Regions from separate parts of the Vibrio mangrovi genome, predicted to be linked through region 2. Evidence: predicted binding sites of a transcription regulator. Region 2 holds the regulator's gene; the other holds the start of a gene.
What was found. Region 2 encodes CRP, which controls carbon source genes, mostly activating them, when cyclic AMP is high. Its sites were predicted from a motif close to TGTGANNNNNNTCACA; they were not measured.
Positions count from the first base shown of each region.

Region 1: a site for CRP is predicted at 4,623-4,638, ahead of OCU74_RS13465 (CTP synthase). Genes of this name have one in related genera too.

Region 1 covers NZ_AP024883.1:3,050,676-3,057,340, forward strand. The annotation lists gene OCU74_RS13450 (TIGR04211 family SH3 domain-containing protein) at 1-178, shown strand, start outside; gene OCU74_RS13455 (multifunctional CCA addition/repair protein) at 248-1,483, shown strand; gene eno (phosphopyruvate hydratase) at 1,528-2,823, opposite strand; gene OCU74_RS13465 (CTP synthase) at 2,898-4,538, opposite strand; gene mazG (nucleoside triphosphate pyrophosphohydrolase) at 4,740-5,549, opposite strand; gene relA (GTP diphosphokinase) at 5,628-6,665, opposite strand, start outside.
Region 2 covers NZ_AP024883.1:3,247,221-3,253,885, forward strand. The annotation lists gene OCU74_RS14475 (ABC transporter ATP-binding protein) at 1-19, shown strand, start outside; gene OCU74_RS14480 (TIGR02444 family protein) at 16-522, shown strand; gene OCU74_RS14485 (hydrolase) at 591-1,583, shown strand; gene OCU74_RS14490 (YheU family protein) at 1,683-1,895, shown strand; gene OCU74_RS14495 (phosphoribulokinase) at 2,007-2,876, shown strand; gene crp (cAMP-activated global transcriptional regulator CRP) at 3,129-3,761, shown strand; gene OCU74_RS14505 (DUF1338 domain-containing protein) at 3,836-4,633, opposite strand; gene astA (arginine N-succinyltransferase) at 4,699-5,721, opposite strand; gene OCU74_RS14515 (aspartate aminotransferase family protein) at 5,814-6,665, opposite strand, start outside.

The sequences.
Region 1 (6,665 bases), 200 kb from region 2:
ATCCACAGCTCAGAGCGAAATTCGTGAGCTCAGAGCAAAGCTGGATACCCAGAAAGAAGATTTGCTGATGAAATATTTCATGTACGGTGGTGGCGTAGCTCTCGGAGGAATTCTACTGGGAATCATTCTTCCTCATATCATTCCAAGACGGAAGAAGTCACGTTCAAACTGGCTCTGATCCCTTAAGAAGAAGACCTGTGAAGGTCTTCTTCACTCATTTTTATTTTACGGTTTCAAAAGGCAGGTTGTGCAAGTTTATCTCGTTGGTGGTTCCGTCCGGGACCAGTTACTCGGTCTCCCTGTGAAAGACAGAGATTGGGTCGTTGTCGGTACAACACCTTCTCTCATGCTTCAACAAGGCTTTACTGCCGTAGGAAAAGACTTCCCGGTTTTTCTCCATCCTCAAACCAAAGAAGAATACGCTCTGGCAAGAACCGAAAAGAAAAGTGGTTCAGGTTATCGTGGATTTGAATGCTTTTTCTCACCGGAAGTAACGCTGGAAGAAGATCTGATGCGCAGGGATTTAACCATCAATGCCATCGCTCAGGATCCCCAAGGCAATCTGATCGACCCTTATCATGGTCAGGCCGATCTGAAAAACCGAATACTTCGCCATGTATCAATCGCATTTGCTGAGGATCCAGTCCGAATCCTCAGGGTTGCGAGGTTTGCTGCCAGGCTTTCCCCACTCGGATTCAGTATTGCTCCGGAGACCATGGCATTAATGCGTGAGATGGTTCAATCCGGAGAAGTCAATCACCTGACGGCAGAACGTGTCTGGCAAGAATTCCATAAGGCACTGGCAACCGATAATCCAGATGTTTTTTTATCAGTCCTCAGAGGATGTGGTGCTCTGGCGGTGATTTTCCCTGAAATTGATTGTCTTTTTGGTATACCTCAGCCGCCACAATGGCACCCGGAAATTGATACGGGAGAGCACACTCTGATGGTCGCTCGTCAGGCCACCCGGCTTTCGAAGTCGCTTCCGGTCCGGTTTGCAGCCATCATGCATGACCTCGGGAAAGGAGAAACTCCGGAAAGTGAGTGGCCCAGCCACAAATTGCATACACATACTGGTCTGGTCTGTATCCAGGCACTTTGTGAACGGATTAGGGTTCCGGCTGAGTATCGGGATCTGGCGCTACTCGTTTGTGAGCATCACTCGAACATTCACAATGCTGCTGTATTGAAGCCAGCAACCTACCTGAAGATACTTAATAAGATGGATGTCTGGCGTAAGCCTGAACGCTTAAAAGATATTTTACTTTGCTGTCAGGCTGATCATCAGGGGAGATTAGGTTATGAAGAAAGTCCCTATCCGCAGAAATTAAGTTTTGAAACCGCCTATCAGGCAGCGCTGAAAATCAACGTACAGGATGTGATTACCGCAGGATTTAATGGGGCTCAGATTCGGGATGAACTGAACAAACGCAGAATTGAAGCCATCAAAGTGACTTTACAGCACGATAATAACAAGACATAAAAAAACGCCTCTTTCGAGGCGTTTTTCAAATAAAGAAGAAGTAATTAAGCCTGGCCTTTCACTTCTTTCAGACCGTTGAACGGAGCGCGCTCACCCAAAGCTTCTTCGATACGGATCAACTGGTTGTACTTAGCAACACGGTCAGAACGGCTCATAGAACCAGTTTTGATTTGACCTGCAGCAGTACCAACAGCCAGATCAGCAATAGTTGCATCTTCAGTTTCACCACTACGGTGAGAGATAACTGCAGTGTAACCTGCATCTTTAGCCATTTTGATCGCAGCCAGAGTTTCAGTCAGAGAACCGATCTGGTTGAATTTGATCAGGATAGAGTTAGCAACACCTTTCTCGATACCTTCAGCAAGGATCTTGGTGTTTGTTACAAACAGGTCGTCACCAACAAGCTGGATTTTGTCGCCCAGGATTTTAGTCTGGTATGCAAAACCATCCCAGTCAGACTCATCGCAACCATCTTCAATAGAAACGATTGGATATTGATTGGTCAGCTCAGCCAGGTAATCAGAGAACTCTTCAGAAGAGAAAGTTTTACCTTCACCCTTCATGTTGTATACGCCGTTCTCGTAGAACTCAGAAGAAGCACAGTCCATAGCCAGTGTTACGTCTTTACCTAACACATAGCCAGCAGCTTCAACTGCTTCTTTAATCGCAGCAAGTGCAGCAGCGTTAGATTCAAGGTTAGGAGCGAAACCACCTTCATCACCAACAGCAGTATTCAAACCTTTTGATTTCAGAACTTTTGCCAGGTTATGGAATACTTCAGCACCGATGCGCAGTGCTTCTTTCAGAGTGCTGGCACCAACAGGCTGAATCATAAACTCTTGAATATCAACGTTGTTGTCAGCGTGTTCACCACCATTGATGATGTTCATCATTGGCAGAGGCATTGAGAATACGCCAGGAGTACCGTTCAATTCTGCGATGTGCTCATACAGAGGCATACCTTTCGCAGCAGCTGCTGCTTTTGCGTTTGCCAGAGACACAGCCAGAATCGCGTTTGCACCGAACTTAGATTTGTTATCAGTACCATCCAGATCAATCATAACCTGGTCGATAGCAGCCTGATCTTTTGCATCTTTACCAATCAGCGCTTCAGCAATCGGGCCATTTACAGCTTCAACCGCTTTCAGAACCCCTTTACCCAGGAAACGAGACTTGTCGCCATCACGAAGCTCAAGTGCTTCACGAGAACCGGTAGATGCACCAGATGGCGCAGCAGCCATACCTACGAAACCGCCTTCTAGGTGAACTTCAGCTTCTACAGTTGGGTTTCCGCGAGAGTCGATGATTTCACGACCTAGAATTTTAACGATCTTAGACATTAATGTTTCCTCTCTTTGAATTTAAATGTCAAAACTATGGAGTAACCGTATTCCTTACAGTTACCCGTGTCCTTTTACTTCTCGATAGTTTGACGCTGGTACTCACCAGCGGCTTTCACAAACCCGGTAAACAGAGGGTGTCCATCACGAGGTGTTGAAGTAAATTCAGGATGGAACTGAGATGCGACAAACCATGGATGATCCGGGTTCTCAATAATCTCAACCAGTTTCTTATCCGCAGATAAACCAGAAACTTTCAATCCCGCCGCCTCAATCTGAGGACGAAGCACATTATTTACTTCATAACGGTGACGATGGCGCTCATAAATTGTCTTACTGCCATACAACTCATAAGCTTTACTCCCTTCTTCAAGATGGCACAATTGTGCGCCTAAACGCATCGTGCCACCCAGATCTGATTTTTCGGAACGCTCTTCAACGTTACCATCAGTATCAACCCACTCAGTAATCAGGCCAACAACCGGATATTGAGTTGATTGATTAAATTCTGTCGAATGGGCACCTTCCATCCCTGCTACGTGACGAGCATATTCGATGAGTGCAACCTGCATTCCCAGACAGATTCCCAGATAAGGAATTTTATTTTCACGCGCATACTGAGCAGCCAGGATTTTTCCTTCAACGCCACGGTCGCCAAAGCCACCCGGAACCAGAATTGCGTCCAGTCCATTGAGCATCTCGACACCTTTGGTTTCCAGATCCTGAGAGTCAACGTACTTAATCTGAACACTCAAGCGATTTTTCAGACCGGCGTGTTTTAAAGCTTCATTAACTGATTTATAAGCATCAGGCAGCTCGGTATATTTCCCAACCATCCCGATCACAACTTCGCTGGTCGGATTCGCTTCTTCATAAATAACCTGTTCCCATTCGGACAGATCGGCTTCCGGAGCCTGAATACCAAAGCGGGAACAAACCAAATCATCCAGTCCCTGAGACTTAATCAGTTGAGGAATCTTATAAATCGAATCGACATCTTTCATTGAAATCACTGCTTTTTCTGCAACGTTACAGAACAGAGCAATTTTCTTCCGCTCATTGGCAGGAATCATACGATCAGAACGACAGACCAGAATATCAGGCTGGATACCGATAGAAAGCAGCTCTTTCACCGAATGCTGGGTTGGTTTGGTTTTCACTTCACCGGCAGCAGCCAGATAAGGCACCAGTGTTAAATGCATGAACATTGCATTTTCACGGCCGATCTCAACAGCAAGCTGACGAATCGCTTCCATAAACGGTAGAGACTCAATATCACCAACGGTGCCACCGATTTCAACGATAGCAACCTCGTGCCCTTCAGCACCGGCAATAATGCGATCTTTAATGGAATTAGTAATATGTGGAATAACCTGAATGGTTGCACCAAGATAGTCACCACGACGCTCTTTACGCAAAACATCGGCATACACGCGACCTGCGGTAAAATTGTTCCGCTTGGTCATCTTGGTACGAATAAAGCGCTCATAATGCCCCAAATCCAAATCGGTTTCGGCTCCGTCTTCTGTGACGAAAACCTCACCGTGCTGAATCGGACTCATGGTGCCAGGATCCACGTTGATATACGGATCAAGCTTCATGATGGTCACTTTCAGACCACGCGCTTCTAAAATCGCTGCAAGAGATGCTGCTGCAATGCCTTTACCTAGAGAGGATACAACCCCGCCAGTCACAAAAATATACTTTGTCGTCATGTTTAACCTGAAATTGGTTGAATGAGGGAAATGAGTTTGTTCTGGACGGGATGCAAATATACCAGAACCCCATTACCGCCACAACGTGAAACTTATCACAGTCTCACTTTTTCTTTTTTGCTTCAAATCAAATCCAATCAGCACAAGTGTAGCTCAATCTGATTGAGCTACATAACAAGGACTTTCATATGCGGTCGGAGTTCAATCTGAACCGCTACTTTTTTCCCGCATTTTTACCTGTTCCCAGAAATGATCCAATTCATCGAGTGTGTAATCATCCAGTGTTTTCTCCCCTTCCGCGGCCAATGCTTCGACACCTTTAAAACGTCTGATAAATTTTTGGTTGGCACGTGTCAACGCAGATTCCGGGTGATGTTTCAGGTGACGGGTTAAATTCACAACAGCAAATAGCAGATCCCCCAGCTCATCTTCAATCAGAGCAGGATCAGGCTGCGGACAACGAACTTCCTGAATCACTTCATCCAACTCTTCCCGAACTTTCTCAACGACAGGTTCCAGAGTATCCCAGTCAAATCCGTGCTTGGCACATTTTACCTGTACCTTATAAGCCCGGCTCAATGCAGGCAGAGACTGGGGAACTCCGTCAAGAATACTATTACAGGACTGACCGACCTCTGCTTTTTCTTCTGATTTAATTTTATCCCAGTTGGCATGAATAGCCGCTTCATCGTGAAATACCTGATCAGAAAAAACATGTGGATGGCGACGAATCAGTTTCTCATTCACACAACGGATTACATCATCGAAATCAAACAATGACTGTTCCTGAGCCAACTGACTGTAAAAAATCGCCTGAAAAACAAAGTCTCCCAACTCCTCTTTAAGGTTTTCCCAGTCCTGAGCATAGATGGCATCGACAACTTCATAAGTCTCTTCCACAGTATGGGGAACAATACTCTCAAACGTCTGCTTCTTATCCCATGGACAACCAGATTCAGGATCTCTGAGCTGTGCCATGATTTGCTTTAACTGTTCAATGGGGTGAGACATAAATCCTCTCTATGATCCAAATAAGAAAGCGAGGAATACACCTCGCTTTTCTGAAGTTGGGATAGTGAAAAAACTGCTCTATCCCAGTCTCTTCACTGATAAAACATCTTTTGTCTGCTCAATACGTTTACACACACGAGTGAGCTCTTCTACACTGCCTAATTCCAAATCAAAATCCATATAAACAAGCTGACGTTTATAGTCGGTCCGGCTCTTCATACTGGTCACTTTGATCTTTTCATTTGCCAACAGCGTTGTGATATCTTTCAGTAAACCACCACGCTCCATTGCTTCAACCCGAACGGTCAGAACATAAGAGCCCAGAAGCCCTCGTCCCCAAACGGTATCAATGATCCGCTCCGGCGCATGATGACTCAATTCTTCCAACTGCTCACAGTCACTCCGGTGGACCGAAATTCCCCGCCCCTGAGTAATGTAGCCTTTAATCTCATCTCCGGGAATCGGTCGACAACAACGAGCCAGGTGCGTCATCAGATTATCGACTCCTTCAACAACAACGGCATCTTTACTCGGCGCCGGTGTAGCCGTTTTCTGCTCGCTTTCCTGTAGTTTTTCCAGAACAAGCTGATCTTCTTCTTCTGCTGTCGGTTTATTAACCAGAGCATTGATGTGATTAACGATCTGATTAATCCGCAAATCACCACTTCCAATCCCGACATACAACTCATCCGGTGAATTGACATTAAACCGCTTCAGGGCATATTCGCTGGCATCTTTCAGCGTCGCTCCGATTTTTGCCAACTCTGTTTCCAGAATTTCCCGGCCGGCTTCTAAATTTTTCTCCCGACTCTGCTTCCTGAACCAAGCATTAATCTTCGCCCGAGCCCGCCCGGAGTGCACAAATCCCAGCGCGGGATTCAGCCAGTCCCGAGATGGATTCGGTTCTTTTGCTGTAATAATTTCAACCTGATCGCCCATGGTCAGCTTGTGGGTAAACGGTACAATCCGTCCGGCGACTTTCGCCCCGATACAACGGTGCCCGACTTCGGAGTGAATATGGTAGGCGAAGTCCAGTGGTGTCGCTCCCATCGGCAAATCAACCACATCACCTTTAGGTGTAAAGGCATAAACCCGGTCATCAAAAACCTGACTACG
Region 2 (6,665 bases):
GGAGTTCAATTCTCTATGACTCAGACGCAGGTTCATATTTCCCTGACACTGGAGCGACTCTGGCAATTCAGTTTGCAATATTACAGTGTGCGGGAAGTAAAAGAAGCCTGCCTGAGCCTACAAAACAACTACCACGGCAATGTCAACTTATTACTGTTACTCAAATGGCTGGATGAACAACAGGCGAGTATCGATGAACAGGACTGGCACCGGGTGCTGACCTGCATTGGTCCGACCGAAGGATTGCTGCACAGCTACCGGGAACTCCGCAGAAAACTGAAAGTTCATCTGCCGGATACGCTTTATCGTGAATCGCTTCAGTTTGAGCTACAGCTGGAAAAACAGCAGCAGTCCGATCTGGTTGACTGTATTAATCAGCTTGAGCTCTATTCTGTCGGCTCACAACGAATGACCCAACGCTACTGTAAAGAACTGGCTGCTGATCATCTTGCCGGTATTTTCAGTAAGCCAGCCTCATTTTCACCAAAGCAGTTGTCATCAAAGCAGTCACCACAAAAATAATTACCATCAGAGCAACAGGGAAAGTAACCGTGCAGAATTACTGTGAAAAGGATAATACTGTGAGCCGGATTAACTCACTGACATTTAAACCGGCTTTCGGCGGAACAACACCTCATATACAGACACTGCTTCCCAGATGGGTACGCCGGGAACCGCTGTTTTCTCCGCACAGGGAAACACTGACAACGCCGGATGATGATATTCTGAGTCTGGCATGGAGCGAAGATCCATGCCTTCCATCAGTTCAGATCAAACCGCTGTTCATTTTATTTCATGGTCTGGAAGGGAACTTTGACAGCCCTTATGCCAACGGTCTGATGCATGCCTTTGCCCAACAAGGCTGGCTGGCCGTCATGATGCATTTCCGGGGATGTGACGGGCAACCTAATCGCCGTCCCCGCGCTTATCATTCGGGAGAAACCAGTGATCCCCGCTATTTTCTGGAGCAAGTCAGCCTGCGTTTCCCCGGTAATTACAAAATGGCTGCCGGCATTTCTCTCGGTGGTAACATGCTGGCGAATTATCTGGCCGAGTTTGCCGATGAACCATTGCTCAATAGCGCGACCATTATTTCCGCTCCTTTCGATCTGGGCGCATGTTCAAGCAGAATCAATCAGGGATTTTCCCGTCTTTACCAGACTTATCTGCTCAGCTCACTCAAGAAAAATGCCTACCGCAAGTTAGATACACTTCAGCAGGCCATTCCGATCACTCAACCACTGATCCACCAGTTGAAAACATTACAGGAATTCGATGATCTGATTACTGCTCCCTTACACGGTTTTTCCGATGCTCAGGACTATTATCAGCAATGTTCGGCAATTTCTAAACTGGACCGGATTCGCCTGCCAACCCTGATTTTACACGCGAAAGACGATCCGTTTATGACAGACGCAGTCATTCCTAACACTCCACTTCCGAAAACAATACACTATCAGCTTCTGGAACATGGCGGGCATGTCGGCTTTTTGAGTGGCAGCATCCTCAGACCCCGTTTCTGGCTGGAAGAAATGCTGCCGCAATATTATCGGGAAAAACGATATTATCGGGAAAAGCGATGATTATTATGAAAAGTTATCAAAAATCCGCAAATATGCATATTGAGTTCATTTGAGTATAATAGTCAGATATACCTGAGTAAAAAATAGAGAGTCATCACTATGATTGTTCCCTGGCAAACGATCGATCCGGACACACTCGATAACCTGATCCGGGAGTTTATTCTCCGGGAAGGGACCGATTACGGCGAGCAGGAAGTGTCTCTTGAGGACAAGGTTGCCCAGGTCAAACAGCAAATTCAGACCGGTGAAGCAGTCATCGTTTATTCAGAACTTCATGAATCCGTTGATATTCAACTAAACAGATATCGTTAATTCATCAATTGTCCGGTGACAGCACCGATTTCCATGATATAGTGAATCAGATTTCCCGGAGAAAAAACCGGGAAATCGGTTGATTGAGTGAATGATAAGACAAGGTATGTCATGTCAGCAAAACATCCGATTATCGCCGTAACCGGTTCTTCCGGAGCCGGTACAACGACAACCTCCGAAGCCTTCCGCAAAATGTTTAACATGATGCGAATCAAGCCAGCCTGGGTTGAAGGTGACAGTTTTCACCGCTTTACCCGGCCGGAAATGGACGTAGAAATTCGTAAGGCCAGGGAGCAGGGCCGCCATATCAGTTATTTCGGCCCTCAGGCAAATGACTTTCCTGCACTGGAAGAGTTTTTCCGGGAATATGGTCGTTCCGGGACAGGAAAAATTCGCCGTTATCTGCATACATTTGATGAAGCAGTTCCTTATAATCAGATGCCGGGAACATTTACTCCCTGGCAGGATCTGCCCAACGATACCAATGTCCTCTTTTATGAAGGGTTACATGGCGGTGTTGTTGATGGAGAGACAAATGTCCCTCAGCATGTTGATTTTCTGATAGGCATGGTACCGATTGTCAATCTGGAATGGATTCAGAAATATGTCCGGGATACCCGGGATCGGGGACACTCCAGAGAAGCGGTGATGGATTCGATTGTCCGTTCAATGGATGACTACCTGAATTATATTACTCCTCAATTTTCCCGGACACATATCAACTTTCAGCGGGTTCCGACGGTTGATACCTCGAATCCTCTGAGCGCCAAGGGGATTCCGAGCCTGGATGAAAGTTTTGTCGTCATTCGTCTGCGTGGGATTAAAAAGGTCGATTTCCCTTATCTTTTGGCGATGATTGACGGTTCGTTTATGTCACGACATAACACCATTGTCGTACCGGGAGGAAAAATGAGTTTTGCAATGGAATTGATCGTTCGTCCAATCCTTCAGCAGTTGATTGAAACAGGGAAAATTGGTTAACAAACGATTCAATGGGACAGAATTTGGTGCTTTTAGTTCCTATACCGTGACAATGAGCACATTTTTGCGTACAAAATCACGGTCATGACACGATTAAAGTCAAGAAATTGTGTAAGAAAAAGGATACTATTTGAAACCGAAACAGAAGACAACTTGCAGGCTTTCTCAAGTGCTTTTATGCTAAGTATTCAGTTCGAGCTTCGCTAAAACATGGAAAGCAGCAAGCATACCCTGCAGAGGAAGAGAGATATTATGGTTCTAGGTAAACCTCAAACCGATCCAACATTAGAGTGGTTTCTTTCACATTGTCACATTCATAAATACCCGTCGAAAAGTACGCTGATTCATGCAGGCGAAAAAGCGGAAACGCTTTATTACATCGTGAAGGGTTCCGTTGCTGTTCTGATAAAGGATGAAGAAGGAAAAGAGATGATCCTTTCTTACCTCAATCAGGGTGACTTTATCGGTGAACTTGGTTTATTCGAAGAAGGTCAGGAACGAACAGCCTGGGTCAGAGCAAAATCTCCCTGTGAAGTTGCAGAAATTTCCTTCAAGAAATTCCGTCAGTTGATTCAGGTAAACCCGGATATTCTGATGCGTCTGGCAGGACAAATGGCAAGCCGCCTTCAGGTAACCAGCCAGAAAGTTGGCGATTTGGCCTTCCTGGATGTTACTGGACGTATTGCACAGACATTACTGAATCTGGCAAAACAACCTGATGCAATGACGCACCCGGATGGAATGCAGATTAAGATTACCCGTCAGGAGATCGGTCAAATCGTTGGCTGCTCCCGTGAAACCGTTGGCCGCATTTTGAAGATGCTCGAAGAGCAAAACCTTATTTCAGCCCACGGAAAAACAATCGTGGTATACGGTACACGATAATTTCTTCCCTGATCCAATAAGTAGAAAGCCATCCTCGGATGGCTTTTTTATTACTGATATCCCTTCAATATGATTCACCGCTGATGATGTGTACTTTCAAAGATTTTGTCGGCTGATGCTTCAACGAATCCGGGATACAACATCCCATTTGCCATCGGATAACGTTTGGCAAATTCATAGAACCCACCGGGAACCAACAGTTCCGCTTCATCAAATTCAACGACAACCCGATCTGCCATCGTGGATGACTGCTCCAGAAAAAGTTCCGGCGATCCCTTCACTTCACCCCCGGCTGCGTTTATGACAAAACCATGCTGATGCAGGTAAGCATTCACTTCAGCCACCTGATTGAATCGAGACAGTTGATTCACACTGACAGTGAAATGATTGGCTCCGTATCCGTGCGCAGCAACCCAGGCAGCATACTCACTTTCTTCTGCCAGCAGATAATACTGTTCCAGTGAAATGGGCCATAAACGTCCGCCATAAAGAAAATCGACGTCCGTAACCATATCAGGCTTCACATGAGACACCAGACTTCGGACAATCTTCTGCAATGCTTCAGAGCAACGGTTTACTTCCAGTTCACTGATAAAAACTTTGGGTAATTTAGGATTAGGATGCTCAAAATGCTGTGCTCGCAGCATCTTCTGTTCAAACTGGTAATGTCCTTTGGCTATGTATCCCAGACGAAGAAATGGCTGAGCGACAATTTCAAGACCAACCTGTGGCAGATTAAAGGTACGCAATGCAATATGGTCATTGATCAGCGGCTCATTCTCCTGAAGTAGTTCATGAACCCGCCATGCTGACGGGCAAAGTCTGGTTGTATAATCTTGCCATAATGCAGTAAACAGTGAGTCCGGCGTCATAAGCGCCTCCTTCTCTATCAACAATGACGGGCTTCACCGGGCACCGTCTGCCATCTCTGAATATTTCAGGAGATCAGCAGAAAACGGACCCGATCACCAGACTGGATCAACAAAGCCCGGGCAACTTCAGGCGTGACGATCACAGTCTCAGATTCCAGGCGAAAATCAACCTCAGCAATTGTTGCCCGGAAAAATTCAAATGAGGTATTACTAAGCATTATTTTTTGGCGGCCCTTATGTGCTGCAACTTTGACGGTTGCAGAGACCGAATGCCTCACCGACTCAATATGCCGTAAATCACACTCAACTGTCGGACCGGCATCAAAAATATCGACATAATTCCGGCAGGTAAAACCTTCTTCTTCCAATAATTTTAAAGCCGGTTTCGTTTTTTCATGGACCTGTCCGATAACAGCCTGTGCTTCTGGAGTCAGTAAATTAATATAAATCGGCAGCTTAGGCATCAGTTCCGCAATAAACCCTTTATGTCCCGAACCGGTTAAATAATCTGCCAGAGAAAAATCGATAGAAAAAAAGTGTTCCTGAAGCCACTTCCAGAAAGGAGAGTTTCCCTGTTCGTCAGAAACACCACGCATTTCAGCAATAATGGTCTGGGCAAAACGCTCCCGGTGCTCAGCCAGCATCAGAAAACGGCATTTTGACATCAGACGTCCGTTGAGTCCGACACGAAACTCAGGCAAAAGAAACAGTGTGCACAGCTCTGAACACCCGGTATAGTTATTGCCAAGCGTCAGTAACTTCACAATCTTGTTGACTCCCAGACGACGGGAAGAATGAAGAATCGTACTGATATGATAAGAATAAGAAGGCGCATCCCAGCCAACATAAGCTTCGATAGCGGTTGTACCGGCAATCCGGCCACTTTCTGTATCCACGCCGACCATCAGATAACTTTCATCTGTCGGAGCCTGAATACCGGTTTTAGCGAAACTCGCTTCAGAATGTTCAATACGATGAGACAGTAATGCCTCATTCACGGGCAGTGATGTAAATCCATAACCTGATTCTATTGCACAATGATAGAGTGCATTATAGTCAGCCATTGCAATGGGACGAACCACAAGCATGGATGTCTCTCCCTGAAAATCTGCATCCGAAATGAACGCAGTCTGACTATAAGCATAGCTCAGGATCGCCCAGATCCTGAGCTAAAATGTCACTAAGTTAATGATGCAATAGCTTTTTCCAGTCTCTGCAAACCTTCATGGATATCTGTATCATCAATAATCAGCGAAGGTGTGAAGCGGACAACATTCGCTCCGGCAACCAAGACCAGCACGCCCTCTTTTCCTGCCGCCTGCAATATTTCCCGGGATCGTCCTTGCCAGGCTTCAGTCAGTACGGCGCCCAGTAGCAGGCCTTTACCACGAATTTCGCTGAATATCGGATATTTAGCATTGATCTGTTGCAATCCATCACGGAACAACTGCTCTTTCTCTTTTACCCCCTGAAGCACCTGAGGCTGAGATGTGATATCAACGACAGCTTCTGCCACAGCACAGGCCAGAGGATTCCCGCCATAGGTTGAGCCATGGACACCAACCTTAAAGTGAGATGCAATTTCCGTGGTGGTTAACATCGCCCCAATCGGGAAACCGCCACCCAAAGATTTCGCGGTACTTAGTATATCCGGAGTCACTCCCGTTCCCTGATAAGCATAAAAGTCACCGGTGCGACCATTACCGGTCTGGACTTCATCAAAGATAAGTAACGCATTGTGCTCATCACACAACTCTCTGACCGCCTGAATGAATTCAGGTGTCGGAGAAATGATACCGCCTTCTCCCTGTAACGGCTCCATCATTACCGCACAGGTCCGCTCTGAAATCTGAGCTTTGAATGCTCCCAGATCGTTATAAGGAAGATGCACAACATCTGACGGCTTCGGTCCGAAGCCATCGGAGTAGGACGACTGTCCTCCAACGGTCACGGTAAAAAACGTCCGCCCATGGAATCCCTGTTCAAATGCAATAATTTCAGATTTTTCCGGGCCATAATTATCTGCGGCCCA